Regions from separate parts of the Halomonas sp. DP1Y21-3 genome, predicted to be linked through region 1. Evidence: predicted binding sites of a transcription regulator. Region 1 holds the regulator's gene; the other holds the start of a gene.
The links. The regulator PhoB, encoded in region 1, activates phosphate uptake and scavenging genes when phosphate is short. The targets are predictions, from matches to a motif close to TGTCATANNNNTGTCANA.
Positions count from the first base shown of each region.

Region 2: the regulator PhoB is predicted to act here: its motif matches at 4,187-4,204, upstream of KUV74_RS03295 (DUF6482 family protein).

Region 1 is NZ_JAHVJM010000003.1:387,535-394,644, forward strand. It holds gene phoU (phosphate signaling complex protein PhoU) at 1-329, shown strand, start outside; gene cysZ (sulfate transporter CysZ) at 469-1,197, shown strand; gene KUV74_RS10460 (YnfA family protein) at 1,271-1,606, shown strand; gene phoR (phosphate regulon sensor histidine kinase PhoR) at 1,781-3,109, opposite strand; gene phoB (phosphate regulon transcriptional regulator PhoB) at 3,170-3,859, opposite strand; gene ubiA (4-hydroxybenzoate octaprenyltransferase) at 3,974-4,867, opposite strand; gene KUV74_RS10480 (chorismate--pyruvate lyase family protein) at 5,131-5,769, opposite strand; gene KUV74_RS10485 (FAD-dependent oxidoreductase) at 5,930-7,090, shown strand.
Region 2 is NZ_JAHVJM010000001.1:768,273-775,382, forward strand. It holds gene KUV74_RS03275 (Na+/H+ antiporter subunit G) at 1-200, shown strand, start outside; gene hemH (ferrochelatase) at 428-1,498, opposite strand; gene KUV74_RS03285 (cryptochrome/photolyase family protein) at 1,607-3,187, shown strand; gene KUV74_RS03290 (thiol-disulfide oxidoreductase DCC family protein) at 3,184-3,564, shown strand; gene KUV74_RS03295 (DUF6482 family protein) at 3,706-4,008, opposite strand; gene KUV74_RS03300 (hypothetical protein) at 4,405-4,698, opposite strand; gene dnaB (replicative DNA helicase) at 4,777-6,165, opposite strand; gene rplI (50S ribosomal protein L9) at 6,375-6,821, opposite strand; gene KUV74_RS03315 (hypothetical protein) at 6,838-7,110, opposite strand, start outside.

The sequences.
Region 1 (7,110 bases):
AGCACGTGCGTCACATGATGCGTGACGCCCTGACCTCCTTCGCGCGTTTCGACACCGAACTGGCGATGCAGGTGGTGCAGGAAGACGAGCGGGTCGACAGCGAGTATCAGAGCGCCATGCGCTCGCTGATGACCTTCATGATGGAGGATGCGCGTTCGATCTCTCCGGTACTGGGCATCATGTGGATCCTGCGCGCGCTGGAGCGTGTCGGCGATCACGCCAACAACCTGGCCGAGTACGTCATCTATCTGGTCAAGGGCCTGGATATCCGTCACATCGACCCTGACGACCTCAACCAGGAACTGCTCGACGACAGCAGCACGTCTTGACCTCGACGCCCTGAGCGGCGTCAATAGGCCGGCCCCGTCAGGGTCGTTGCCTGCACTCTGAGCATCGGGCCATCGTCGAGACGATGGCCCGATGTCGTTGGGGCACTGTCATCTTCAGCCACTGCCAAGGATCGATGTCATGCTGAATGCCCTCGAGGCGGTCCGCCGCGGAACCCGCCTGGTCTATAGCCAGGGCCTGCGTCGTTATGTGTTTCTTCCCATTCTGGTCAACCTGCTGGTCTACGCCGGCATGCTCAGCTACGTGCTCGGTGAGTTCGGTGGCTGGCTCGATAGCTGGATGGCCATGGTGCCGAGCTGGCTGGAATGGCTCGACTGGCTGATCTGGCCGTTGTTTGTGGTCAGCCTCGTGCTGATCGTGTTCTTCAGCTTTACCTTGGTTACCCACCTGATCGCCGCCCCCTTCTACGGCTTCCTGGCAGCCCGGGCCGAGGTCGAGCTGACCGGCCGCGAGCCCATCGATGATCGTGGCTGGCTCAAGACCGGTCTCGACGCCCTGGGCAGGGAGCTGTTGAAGCTGGCCTATATCCTGCCGCGCATGATCGGGCTGTTTATCCTGAGCTGGATTCCGGTGGTCAACCTGATCGCGCCGCTGTTGTGGGCGGCCTTCAGCGCCTGGGTCATGGCGATCACTTACCTCGACTACCCGATGGATAACAACAAGGTCAGCTTCGCCGATATGCGCAAGCGCCTGTCGGCGCGCTGGTGGCCGAGTCTCAGCTTCGGTGGCCTGGTGACCTTGATCACCTGGATCCCGCTGGCCAACCTGTTTCTGATCCCCGGGGCCGTGGCCGGCGCGGTGCTGATGTGGGATCAGCACTATCGGCAGTTGCCGGTGGTTCGGCGTTGAGCAGCAGTTTGATCACCGCTATCGGCGCTGTCGATGGCCGTACGGCGTCAAAAGGGGATAGCAGGGAGTGGCCATGACGGCGCTGTTGCCAAGTCTTTTGCTCTATATCGCGGCGGCGCTGGCCGAGATCGCCGGTTGCTTTGCGGTGTGGCGCTGGTGGCGAGATGACGCCTCGGCATGGTGGTTGCTGCCCGCGGTGGCGAGTCTGGTGGCCTTCGCCTGGCTGCTCAGTCAGATCGATGCCGACTACGCAGGGCGTGCCTTTGCCGCTTACGGGGGCGTCTACATCGTGGCGTCGCTGGGCTGGCTGTGGTGGGTCGAGCAGCGCCTGCCGGATCGCTGGGACCTGATCGGGGGCGCGCTGTGTCTGGTGGGTGCCGCGGTCATCCTGCTGGGGCCCAGGAGCTGATGGGAGCACGCCCTGTTCGTCCTGGCGGGGCCTAGGCGCTGTCCGAAAAGTCGACGAGCGAAGGTTAGACAAGGCAAAAATCGGTGAGACAGCGCAGTTTACGGGGTGTAAATGAGCATTTTGATCCGATTTTTAACGCCGTATTACCGAGCGCAGGCACTTTTCAGACAAGCCCTAGTGCACAGCGCCGGCGCGGCCGAGCGCCACCGGGTCGGCCGCTGCCAGCCGGCTCGAGGGAAAGATGCAGCGGAAGGTTGCGCCCTCGCCGAGTCGGGAGTCGATATCCAGGCGTGCCTCGTGGCGCAGCAGCACGTGCTTGACGATGGCAAGCCCCAGGCCGGTACCACCGGTGGCGGTGCTGCGGCCCTTGTCGACCCGGTAGAAGCGTTCGGTAAGGCGTGGCAGGTGCCTCGGATCGATGCCTTCGCCGTCGTCTTCCACCTCGAGGCAGGCGCCTTCGCCGTAGGCACGCCAGCGTAGCGTGATATGGGCGCCGTCACCGGCGTAGCGCACCGCATTGAAGGCCAGGTTGGAGACCGCGCTGTGCATCTCCTTCTCGCTGCCGGTGAGACTGCGCGATTCTTCGACGACGACCTCGATCTGCTGGCGCCCGCCTGACAATGCCTCGGCGTCGCGCTTGACCGCCTGCAGCAGGGTGGTGGGGTCGAGGCGAACGTGGTCGCTGCCGCCCTGGTCGTTCTCGAGTCGTGACAGCAGCAGCAGGTCGTTGACCAGATTCTGCATGCGGCGCGTCTGGCTCTGCATCTGGGCGACCCCCTTGCCCAGGCGCTCCGGCAGCATGTCGGCCATGTCGCTGTAGGTCTCCAGGTAGCCGGTGAGCACGGTCAACGGCGTGCGCAGCTCGTGGGAGACGTTGGCGACGAAGTCGCGGCGCATCTGTTCCAGGCGATGCAGACGGGTGATATCGCGGGCCATGACCAGGCGTTCATCGTCACCGTACAGGGTGATCTGGAACTGCAGGATCATGTTCTCGTCGATGGGGGAGGGCAGGCTCAGCGGTTCGCGGTAGTCACGGGCATTGAAGTAGCCGACGAAGCGCGGGTCGCGCAGCAGGTTGGTGATGTGCTGGCCGCGGTCCAGCGCCGGCTTCAGGCCGAGCATGCGCTCGGCAGAGCTGTTCCACCACTCCAGGTCGCCGTGGCGATCGAGCATCACCACGCTGTCGCGCATCGCCTCGGACGACTCCTGGATACGCTGGAGGGTCGAGCGCAGGCGGCGCTGGGTGATCCGCTGGCCTTTCTGGTAGCGATAGAGGCGATCGAACAGCTCGCCCCACAGGCCACTGGCGGTGGGAGGTTCCTGCTGGGGACGGTGGGTTAGCCAGTCGTGCATCGCGTGCAGGTTGCGCAGGTGATAGCTGAGCCCAAGCGCCAGGCCCAGGCCGATGCCTACGCTGGACAGCGAGAAGGGCCAGCCCAGCAAGGCGCCGAGACCCACCAGCACGGCCAGGCGCCAGACTTCTCGTCTCCACAGACGACCCACGTCAGTTCTCGGCTCCGTTCACCTCATCCCTCCTGGTGCTGCGTTGCGTCGATGGCTCGCTCAGACCTTGGCCGAAAAGCGATAACCGGTACCGCGTACGGTCTGGATCAGTTGCTGATGGGGTTCCCCCAGGGCCTTGCGCAGGCGGCGGATATGCACGTCGACGGTACGTTCTTCGACGTAGACGTTGCCACCCCAGACCTGATCGAGCAACTGGCCACGGGTGTAGGCGCGCTCCTGGTGGGTCATGAAGAACTGCAGCAGGCGATATTCGGTGGGGCCCATGTCCAGCGACTTGCCGTCGACGCTGACGCGATGGCTGACCGGGTCGAGCTTGAGGCCTTCCACCTCCACCGGGTCCTCGACGCCCCGCGGAGTGGCGCGTCGCAGCACTGCCTTGAGTCGGGCTACCAGTTCTCGCGGCGAGAATGGCTTGGTGATGTAGTCGTCGGCGCCGGCTTCGAGGCCCTGGATTTTGTTGTCCTCCTCACCCTTGGCGGTGAGCAGGATGATCGGCAGCTCTGCGGTGGTTTCCTCGCGCTTGAGCCGGCGGGCCAGTTCGATGCCGCTGGTACCCGGCATCATCCAGTCCAGCAACAGCAGGTCTGGCTGGTCATCGACGATGATGGCGTGGGCGGCCTGAGCATTGTCCGCCTCGAGCACCCGGTAGTCGGCCATTTCCAGCGCCACCGCGATCATTTCACGGATCGGAGCTTCGTCATCGACGATCAGTACGGTCTTGGCGGTCATCCCGGGAGCCTCTTGGTCAGGGTCTTACACTCGACGGTGACAAATGACACCACGTCAATGTGACAATTAGATGACATTGTATCCATTGTCGTGCGACCGAGACGGGCATTTCCCTCACCCGAGGGAGGGATAGAGGCTCAGTCCGAGTCCGGCGAACAGCAATAGGCCCGACCAGTGGTTGTTGAGAAAGGCTTGGAAGCAACGGTCGCGGTCACGGCTCTTGATCAGCCGCTGCTGGTGGACAAAGGTCGCGCCCATGGCCAGCCAGCCGAGCCAGAAGAAGCCGCCCAGCGCCAGCAGGCTGCCGGCCCAGGCCAGCAGCCCCAGGGTGGCCAGCTGCAACAGCGCAATGATGCGGGTGTCCCAGCGGCCGAACAGCACCGCGGTGGACTTGATGCCGATCTTGAGGTCGTCGTCGCGGTCGACCATGGCGTATTCGGTGTCGTAGGCCACCGTCCACAGCACGTTGGCGGTAAACAGCAGCCAGGCGACCATCGGGACTTCGCCGAGCACCGCGCCGAAGGCCATCGGAATGGCCCAGGAGAAGGCCGCGCCCAGCACCACCTGGGGGAAGTGGGTGTAGCGCTTCATGAAGGGATAGCTGGCGGCCAGCACCGCTCCGATCAACGACAGCCACACGGTAAAGCCGTTGGTCAGCCAGACCAGCGCGAAGGCCGATCCCAGCAGACACACGAACAGCACCTTGGCCTCCCGCTCACTGATGCGGCCGGTAGCCAGCGGTCGGTTCTTGGTGCGTTTGACGTGGCCATCGAAGTGGCGATCGGCGTAGTCGTTGACCACGCAGCCCGCCGCTCGCATCAGGTAGACGCCGGCGACGAAGATCAGCAGGGTGTCACGGCCCGGAATGCCCTCGGAGGCCACCCACAGCGCCCACAGGGTCGGCCACATCAACAGCCAGGTACCGATGGGGCGGTCCAGACGCATCAGCGCCAGAAAGTCGGGAATTCGGTTCAGGTATCCAGGGGGACGCAGCAGCGAACGATCCATCGGTCTCTCTCATGCTCTGGCGCAGGTCAGGCGAAAATGAGGCGTAAGCCGGGCAAAAGTCGCTTCTCGGAGAAACATCGCCGAGAAGCCTTGGCGCAGCCTAGCGCGAGCCGACGGCCATGACCAGCAAGGCGAGCCCAGCCAGGCTCGACCGGCACGACAAGACCAGTAGGCCATCATCATCCGTACAGGGCTTCGGCGGGCTACCGTCAGCCCACGCCATGGTTGGCGCCTCGGTGTCCGAAGAGGGCGACAACAGGGAGTCAGCCGGTGGCCGAGGCGGCTAGCGACAACGCCCGGCCCATGGCCGGCATAAAGCTCTCCTGCACCAGCAGCACCCAGCCGCTGTGACGAAATACCGAGCGGCGTTGCCACAGCCCGGTATAGCCGTGGATCGGCCTCGAGTTACGGCCGATCTGAATGGCGCTGCGCTCGAGATCGGGCTGGCGAAACAGCCAGCTGCCGAGAGAGGTCTCGCCGAGGCCTTCGAAGGGAGCGTCGTGACGCTCGACGATCGGTGCCACGCTGCGCGCCACCACCCAGGGCTCCTCGTCCACGCACAGGGCGACCTCGCGCAGCCAGGCCTGCTCGTCGCTGGCCAGACCCAGCACGTGGGCCTCGTCCGGCCACGGCAGGCCCTTGGCCTCCGCCAGCAGGCGTACGCGAAAGTGCCCGGCGCCTGCCGCCTCGATTAGGCGTTCTGTCAGGGAGTCCCGCGAGGCCAGCCAGGCGTGCCAGTCAGCGGGCACCGCGATGCCACCGGAGGCCAGCGACACCCAGCCGGGGTCGACGATATCGGCCGCGTCGGCATTCGGCGAAGAGGCTGTGGCTGGCGCGGGATTACCCGGTCCGGACCCCGAGCGCTCCCCCAGGGAGCGGAATGTGGAAGGAAGCTGTGTCATGCGGCCTCGGCAGGGCTGTCGTCACCGGAGGCGGTGCTCCGGTCGGTCGGCGCATAGTGTACCATGTGGCCCAGCACTCACCCGCTGGTGTGGCCCCGTGCGGGCCGGCCCAGCTTCAACAGCGACCGCCCGGCGGTCGTCGGCAGAGTCGAAGGAAGCGATGCAAGGACCCTTGACCATCATCGGTACCGGCATGGCGGGCATAGGCCTGGCACGCCAGGTGCGGGCGCTGGACGCCCACCGACCGATCACCCTGATCAGCGCCGACTCAGGCGATGACTATTCCAAACCGCTGCTGTCCACCGGCTTCGCCAAGGGCCTGGCGGCGGACCGGCTGGCCGCGCGCTCGGCGCTGGAACTGGCCGATCAACTGGGCGCGGTGGTACGTCCCCACACCAGGGTCGATGCCATCGATCTGGCGTCGCGCACCCTGTGCCTGGGCCAGGAACGCCTGCCCTGGTCGGATCTGGTGATTGCCACCGGTGCCAGCCCCGTGGCGCCCTTCGAGATTCCCGATGCCCTGGCCGGACGGGTGTTCTCGATCAATGATCTCGACGACTATCGGCGTTTTTCGGCAGGCCTCGAGGCGCTGGGGCGCCCGGCTCGGGTGGCCATCGTCGGCCTCGGACTGGTCGGCTGTGAATTTGCCAACGATCTGCACGCCGGTGGTCATCGCGTCTGCCTGGTCGGCCCTGAACCCTCGTTGTTGCCCAGATTGCTGCCCCGGCGACTGGGTCAGACTCTGAGCCAGGCCTTCATCGAGGCCGGCATCGACGTCATCCATGGCCGTCTGGTGAGCAGGCTCGAAGGTGCCGGCGGTGACATCGGTGTGCACCTCGACGACGGCCATGAGCTGGAGGCGGATATGGTGCTGGTGGCCACCGGTCTGAAGCCGCGCTCTCGGCTGGCGCGAGAGGCCGGTATCGCGACAGATGGTGATGCTATCGTCGTCGATCGCTATCTTAAAAGCTCCGATCCTCGTGTTCATGCGCTGGGTGATGTGGCCTCGGTGGATGGTGTCAATGCGATGTACGTGCAGCCGCTGCAGGCTTCGGCCAAGGCGCTGGCCGCGACCCTGTGCGGTCGTCCCACCCAGGTGCGCTACGGGCCCTGGCCGGTGCTGGTCAAGACGCCGCTGCTGCCGGTGGTGGCGCTGCCGCCGATGACCGACAAGGTGCATTGGCGAATCGAGGCCGACGGCGAGGATATCAGCGCCCTGGCCGAGGATGACGAAGGGCGTCTGCAGGGCTTTGCGTTGACGGGAAAATGCGTTCGTCGGAAAGTCGAACTGGCGCGGGCGGCACCGCCGTTGCTAGGCTAGGTTCGTCAACGGCGCGGGTT
Region 2 (7,110 bases), on a different contig from region 1:
CCACCCAGGAAGGCACCCACCTGCAGGAGATGCTGATCACCCTGTTCCTGTTCATCACCGCCCCGGTAAGCGCCCACATGTTGGCCAAGACTGGCCTGCACCAGCGCCTCAAGTATCTGGACAAGACCCGCGGCAAGCCGCTCGAATTCCGTGAGGAAGAGGTTGGGGATAAGCCGGTGCCCCACCCCGACCGAGACTAAGGCTTGTTCGAAAAGTGCCTGCGCTCGGTAATACGGCGTTAAAAATCAGGTCAAAATGCTCATTTACACCTCGTAAACTGCGCTTTCTCACCGATTTTTGCCTTGTCTAACCATCGCTCGCCGGCTTTTCGTACAAAGCCTGGGCATCATGCAAGCCAGACACGAAACGGGCAGCCCATGGGCTGCCCGTTCTGTGTCTGGCTATCGTGGCGCGAAAGGCCGAGCGATCAGATCCAGCCGCCCAGTTCGCGCTTGACGATATCGGCCAGCACCGCGATATGGTCGTCGCGATCGTTGAGACACGGAATGTAGATGAAGTGCTCACCGCCGGCCTCCATGAAGGCGTCGCGGATCTCTTCCTCGATCTCTTCCAGGGTCTCCACGCAGTCGGCGCTGAAGGCGGGGGACAGTACGGCGATACTCTTGTGCCCCTGACGCGCCAGCTCCGCCACCTTGTCGACGGTGGCGGGGCCCACCCATTCTTCAGGCCCGAACTTGGACTGGAAGGCGGTAACCACTTCGTCCTCGGCGTGCCCCAGCCGTTCGCGCAGCAGTCGCGTGGTCTTCCTGCACTGACAGTAGTAGGGGTCGCCTTCCTCCAGAAAGCGCTTGGGTACGCCGTGATAGGACGCCACCACCACCGAGGGCTGGTGCGTCTCGTTCTCCAGGCGTTCGCTGACAGAGGCTGCCAGGGCCTCGATATAGCCCGGCTCGTCGAAGTAGGCCGGCACCGTTCGCACCGATGGCTGCCACTTGCGCTTCATCAGCTGGCGGAAGAACTGATCGCAGGCGGTGGCAGTGGTGGGTGAGCCGTACTGGGGATACAGCGGGAAGAACAGGATACGCCGACATCCCTTCTCCTCCAGCTCCTTGAGCGCCTTGTCGGTGGAAGGATTGCCGTAGCGCATGCCGAAGCTGACCTCGATCGAGTCCCCCAGCTCAGCGCGCAGCCGCGTCGACAGCTTCTCGCTCTGGCTTCTGGTGATGGTCAGCAATGGACTCTCGTCCTTGTCGGTGTTCCAGATGCTGCGATAGGCCGCCCCGGAAGCAAATGGCCGGCGACTCAGGATGATCAACTGCAGCAGTGGCTGCCAGAGCCATCGCGGATAGTCGACCACTCGCTGGTCCGACAGAAATTCGCTGAGATAGCGGCGCATGGACCAGTAGTCGGTATCGTCCGGCGTACCCAGGTTGGCGACCAGCACGCCGATCTTTTCACGTGCGACGGCGGGGTGGTCGACCGGCGCCTGCTCCGGGCGATGGGCCTCCACCACTGAGGGGGGAACGGACTGATCCATGAAGGTGACTTCCTCTTGGTAGCGAATGCACAAAGCCTATCACCGGTGGGTATCAGGCTCGAATGAAGTGTTACTATGAAGAGGATTTGTACAATTTTTGGTGAACCCATGTCCAGATCCTTGATCCTGATCACCGGCGACCAGTTGAGCCTGGACCTCGGACTCTTGCAGACCGCTGGCGACGACGACGTCGTCGCGCTGTGCGAGGTCGCCGAGGAAGGCCGCTACGTGCCGCATCATCCTCAGAAGATCGCCATGATGCTGTCGGCCATGCGCCACTTCGCCGCCACTCTTCGCGACAAGGGCTATCGCGTCCACTACAGCGCCCTCGATGATCCGGACAACGCCCATGGCCTGCTGGCGGAGGCGGAACGCCTCGCGCAAGCCTACGACTGTTCGCGGATTGTCACCACAAGGCCCGGCGAATGGCGCCTCCTGGATGCCATGGAGCGCCGCCAGGGCGGGATACCCTGGCAATGGGTCGAGGACGACCGCTTCTACTGCACGCCTGGTGAATTCGGCGACTGGTTGTCCCATCGCCGGCAGCCTCGCATGGAGGGCTTCTATCGACTGATGCGTCGCCGCACCGGCCTGCTGATGGAGGGCGATGAACCCATGGGCGGCCAGTGGAACTTCGACAAGGACAACCGACGGCCCCTGCCCCAGCACTACACGCTGCCCAAGCCTCCCCGCCACACCGTCGACGACATGACCCGTGAGGTGCTGACACTGGTGGAGGAACACTTCGATGAACACTTCGGTCGTCTGGATGGCTTCCACTGGCCGGTCACCCGACGCCAGGCGCTGGTCGATCTCAGACACTTCATCGATCACCTGCTGCCGAGCTTCGGTGACGTCCAGGACGCCATCAGCGACAGCGATCCCTTTCTCTTCCACTCGCGCCTGTCCGCTCCCATGAACCTTGGCCTGCTCAGCCCGAGAGAGGTCTGCGAGGCCGCCGAAACCGCTTATCTCGAGGGGCATGCACCGATCAATGCGGTGGAAGGTTTTATCCGCCAGATCCTCGGCTGGCGAGAGTACGTCAGGGGCATCTACTGGACCCGTATGCCGGACTACAAGAGCTATAACGCCTTGCAGGCCCGCAGGGGTCTACCCCACTTCTACTGGAGCGGTGACACCGACATGCGCTGTCTATCCCGCGCGATTGGCATGACCCGGGACAACGCCTACGCGCACCATATCCAGCGTCTGATGGTGACCGGCAACTTTGCTCTGCTGTGCGACGTCAGCCCCGAGGCCCTGTGCGACTGGTACCTGGCGGTCTACGCCGACGCCTGCGAATGGGTCGAATTGCCCAATACGCTTGGCATGGTGTTGCACGCCGACGGTGGACTGATGGGCTCGAAGCCCTACTGTGCGTCAGGCAAGTACATCGATCGGATGTCTGACCATTGCCGCCACTGTCGCTATGACGTGAAAAAGACCCTGGGCGAAGACGCCTGTCCCTTCAACAGCCTCTACTGGGACTTTCTCGAACGTCACGCCGACACCCTGGCGAGCAATCCTCGCATGAAGCTGATCTATGGCTCGCTGCGCCGCATGAGCGATGACAAGCGCAGCGCCATGCGCCGCCAGGCCACGTCCTTTCTCGACAACCTGGCATGCGAACCGAGCTACGGTCAGGGTCCCCACCGCGACGGCTATCGACCTCAGGGAGCGAATCCATGAATCGGTTCGAGACACTCGCCACACCGCTTGCGCTGTTTCATGATGGTCAGTGCCCACTATGCCGCAAGGAGATCGCCTGGCTGAGGCGGCATCCGCGCAGCCGGCTGATCCACTTTATCGATATCCGCGACGACGATTTTTGCGCCGAGGCCTGGGGCCAGCGCTTCGATGACATGCTGGGCAAGCTGCACCTGCGCGACGCCACAGGTCGCTGGTTCATCGGCATGGATGCCACTCGCGCATTGTACGCGACGCTGGGTCATCGCCGTTGGGTGCAGCTAAGCAGCGTACCCGGTTTGCGTGGACTGCTGGACATCGGCTATCTGGGCTTCGCCCGACTGCGCCCCTGGCTAACAGGGACTCAAAGGAAGCAATAAGGCAGGTCGACACCGCCAAGGGCCCTGGCAGCTTGCGCCAGGGACTTGTTCGGTGAACGTGGGTACATCAGTGGCAAGGCAGAGACGGCGAGACTGCCGTCGAGAGGGTTCCAGCACCAGGGTGGTGTGGAACGATGTCACTCAAAACACCAGGGGCATACGTGAGGCCAGCGGTTCGGCATAGTGGGCCTCGCGACCGATCACCTCGTCGTGGGCCACGTGCTGGACCAGGTAGGCGCGGTGGATACCGGCACGCTTGAGCTCCAGGTAGACGTCGTCCAGCGAGCGGAACAACACCGGCTTGCCGCGGCGGCAGAGCATCTTGCGGGCACCTTCCACGTCTTCCAGTTCGACCTGGTAAAAACGGCTGCCGGCATGGCCGATCACGCGAATCTCGAAGTTGTCGTGGCGGCCGACAAAGGCCTTGAGATCATTAATTTCCATCGTATCTTTCGCCTCTTTTCATCCTGTCGCGACGGGGGTCCTGTGGCCCCCGCCCTCCTTATGTGACGACACTACGGCGACGAGCGTGCCGATGATATTTCGGCAGACCATGACGCTCGTTTCATTTCCCTGTGCCGCGCATGTGACTCTCTGATCATGGCACAGCCTGGGCCCTTCGGGTGACATTCCCGTGACGGTGTGAAGAATTTCTCTGATCTGGATACATATTGGCCGTTTCGCGCGCACAGCGGGTTAAACGACCTCCATGATCGCGGCGGAGAAAAGGGGGTCTTCAGCGGCAGGCAGCGCCTTTGCGGTAGGAAGAGGAGAGCTTGAAGGAGGGAAAACGAAGGCCCGCGACACGAATGCTCGCGGGCGACGGATCCGGCGGTGAGACTACTGGTAGTCGGAGGGATCGATGGCCTTGCCCAGGGAGTTGCGGTCGACCCAATTGCCGGCCTTGGTCTCCTTGTAGCGAAACACTACCTTGTCGCCGATCTGCACCGGCAGCTCGGAGTCTTCTGTCTGGTAGCTGTAGTCCACGCCGTCCACTACCAGGTGATAGCGATACAGGTCGGGCATGCCGAGCCATTCCTTGAACGGGCCTTCCCGTTCCACCGAGGTCAATTCGCCACGGGCTTCCAGCTTGGGCGCGCGACGGCGATTGCCGCGTCGAAATCCGCCTGCCATGTCAGGTCTCCTTCACTGTGTCTGTCGAAATCGCAAGGGGCGGCATTATACGAGCCCGTCGGTCAGGCTCAAGCACGTTTATTCGCCGAAGGTATCACCGTAGCTGTCCGGCGCCAGATCCTCGAAGCGGGTGTACTTGCCGATGAAGGCCATGTGCACCGTCCCGATGGGGCCATTACGCTGCTTGCCGATGATGAATTCGGCGAGTCCCTTGTTGTCGGGATTATCCGGGTTGTAGACCTCATCACGATAGACGAAACCGATCAGGTCGGCGTCCTGCTCGATGGCCCCGGATTCACGCAGGTCCGACATCACCGGACGCTTGTTGGGGCGCTGCTCCAGCGAGCGGTTGAGCTGCGACAGCGCAATCACAGGGCAGCCGAACTCCTTGGCAAGCCCCTTGAGCGAGCGCGAGATCTCCGAAATCTCGCCGGTACGGTTGTCACCGAACCCCGGCACCTGCATCAACTGCAGGTAGTCGATCATGATCATCGCCAGGTTGCCGTGCTCGCGCACCACGCGACGCACCCGGGAGCGCATCTCGTTGGGCGACAGCGCAGCGGTGTCATCGATGAACAGTTGCTTGTCCTTGAGCAGGTTGACCGCCGAGGTCAACCTCGGCCAGTCCTCGTCCTCGAGCTGACCGGAGCGCACTCGGGTCTGGTCGATACGCCCGAGTGACGACAGCATGCGCAGCATGATCGAGTCCGCCGGCATCTCCATGGAGAACACCATCACCGGCTTGTCGCTGGACACCACCGCGTGCTCCACCAGGTTCATGGCGAAGGTGGTCTTGCCCATGGACGGGCGGCCGGCGACGATCACCAGGTCGGAGGGCTGCAGCCCGGAGGTCATGTCATCGAGATCGCGAAAGCCGGTCGACAGGCCGGTCATCTCGCCTTTCATGTTGAACAGCTCGTCGATGCGATCGACGGCCTTGGTCAGCAGCTCGCTCATGCCGATGGGGCCGCCGGCCTTGGGGCGGTCCTCGCTGATCTGGAACACCAGCCGCTCGGCCTCGTTGACCAGCTCATCGGCAGGACGCCCATTGGGGCTGAAGGCGCCGTCGGCGATCTGGTTGGCCGCCTGGATCAGCTTTCTCAGGGTGGCGCGTTCGCGCACGATGTCGCCATAGGCGCGGATATTGCTGGCCGAGGGAGTGTTGCGGGCCAGCTCCGCCAGGTAGGCGAGCCCACCCACGGTGTCGAGCTGGTCGCGCCCCTCCAGGGCCTCGGACAGGGTCACCACGTCCAGCGGACGGCTCGACTCGGCCAGCGCCACCATGGCGTTGAACACCAGGCGATGCTCGTAGCGATAGAAGTCGTCGGCCACCAGCCGGTCGGCGATATTGTCCCAGGCCTGATTGTCGAGCATCAGGCCACCCAGCACCGACTGCTCGGCCTCCACCGAGTGCGGCGGAACCTTCAGCGCCGCGGCTTCACGATCGATGGTCTGGACGTCACTCATGCGCTTGTCTCTTCGCTGTTGTTCACGGCGCCATGCCACTGGATCCAGGCTGTGTCCGAAAAGTCGACGAGCGCAGCCACTCTCCAGACAAGCCTTAGTCTACCCGAAGCCGGGTCCGTCGCACGATCACCCGTGCAGGCGATCGCGAGCCACAAAAAAGGGCGCGGGATGTGACTCCCGCGCCCTTGCCACTGCCGTGGGAGACGACCTTACTCGGCCACCACCACCACGCGTACGGTGGCGTCGACGTCGGCATGCAGGTGCAGCACGATGTCGTATTCGCCGGTCTGGCGGATCGGGCCTTCCGGCATGCGGACTTCGCTCTTGGCGACGTCGATACCGGCGCTGGAGATCGCCTCGGCCAGGTCACGCGGACCGATGGAACCGAACAGCTTGCCTTCGTCGCCAGACTTGGCGACCAGAGACAGCTCGATGTCGTTGAGCTGCTCGGCGCGAGCTTCGGCTTCGGCCTTGCGCTCGGCGGCCTGAGCTTCGAGCTCGGCACGCTGGGCTTCAAAGGCAGCGATGTTGTCCTTGGTGGCCGGTACGGCGAGACCGTAGGGCACCAGGTAGTTGCGGCCGTAACCAGGCTTGACGGTGACCTTGTCACCGAGACCGCCCAGCTTGCCAATGTTGTCGAGCAGAATGACTTCCATCTCGTAAACCTCTATGTCAGTTGCTGTGACCCAGACGCCCGCGGAAGTCCGCGAAGGTATCGATCAGGGCCACAACCAGCACGATGAGAATCATGGGCCAGGTGGTGATCAGCAGCAGATAGAACGCGACCAGCCACAACCCGTTCATTCCCTTACGTCCAACTACACCATGTGTCAGGCCGATGCCTGCCATCAGCAGCGGAATCCAGGCCAGCATGCCGATCCCGGGGAGACCCAGCAGGGTGCCGGCGATCACCAGCACCACCAACAGGATCAGCTCCCTCGGGGT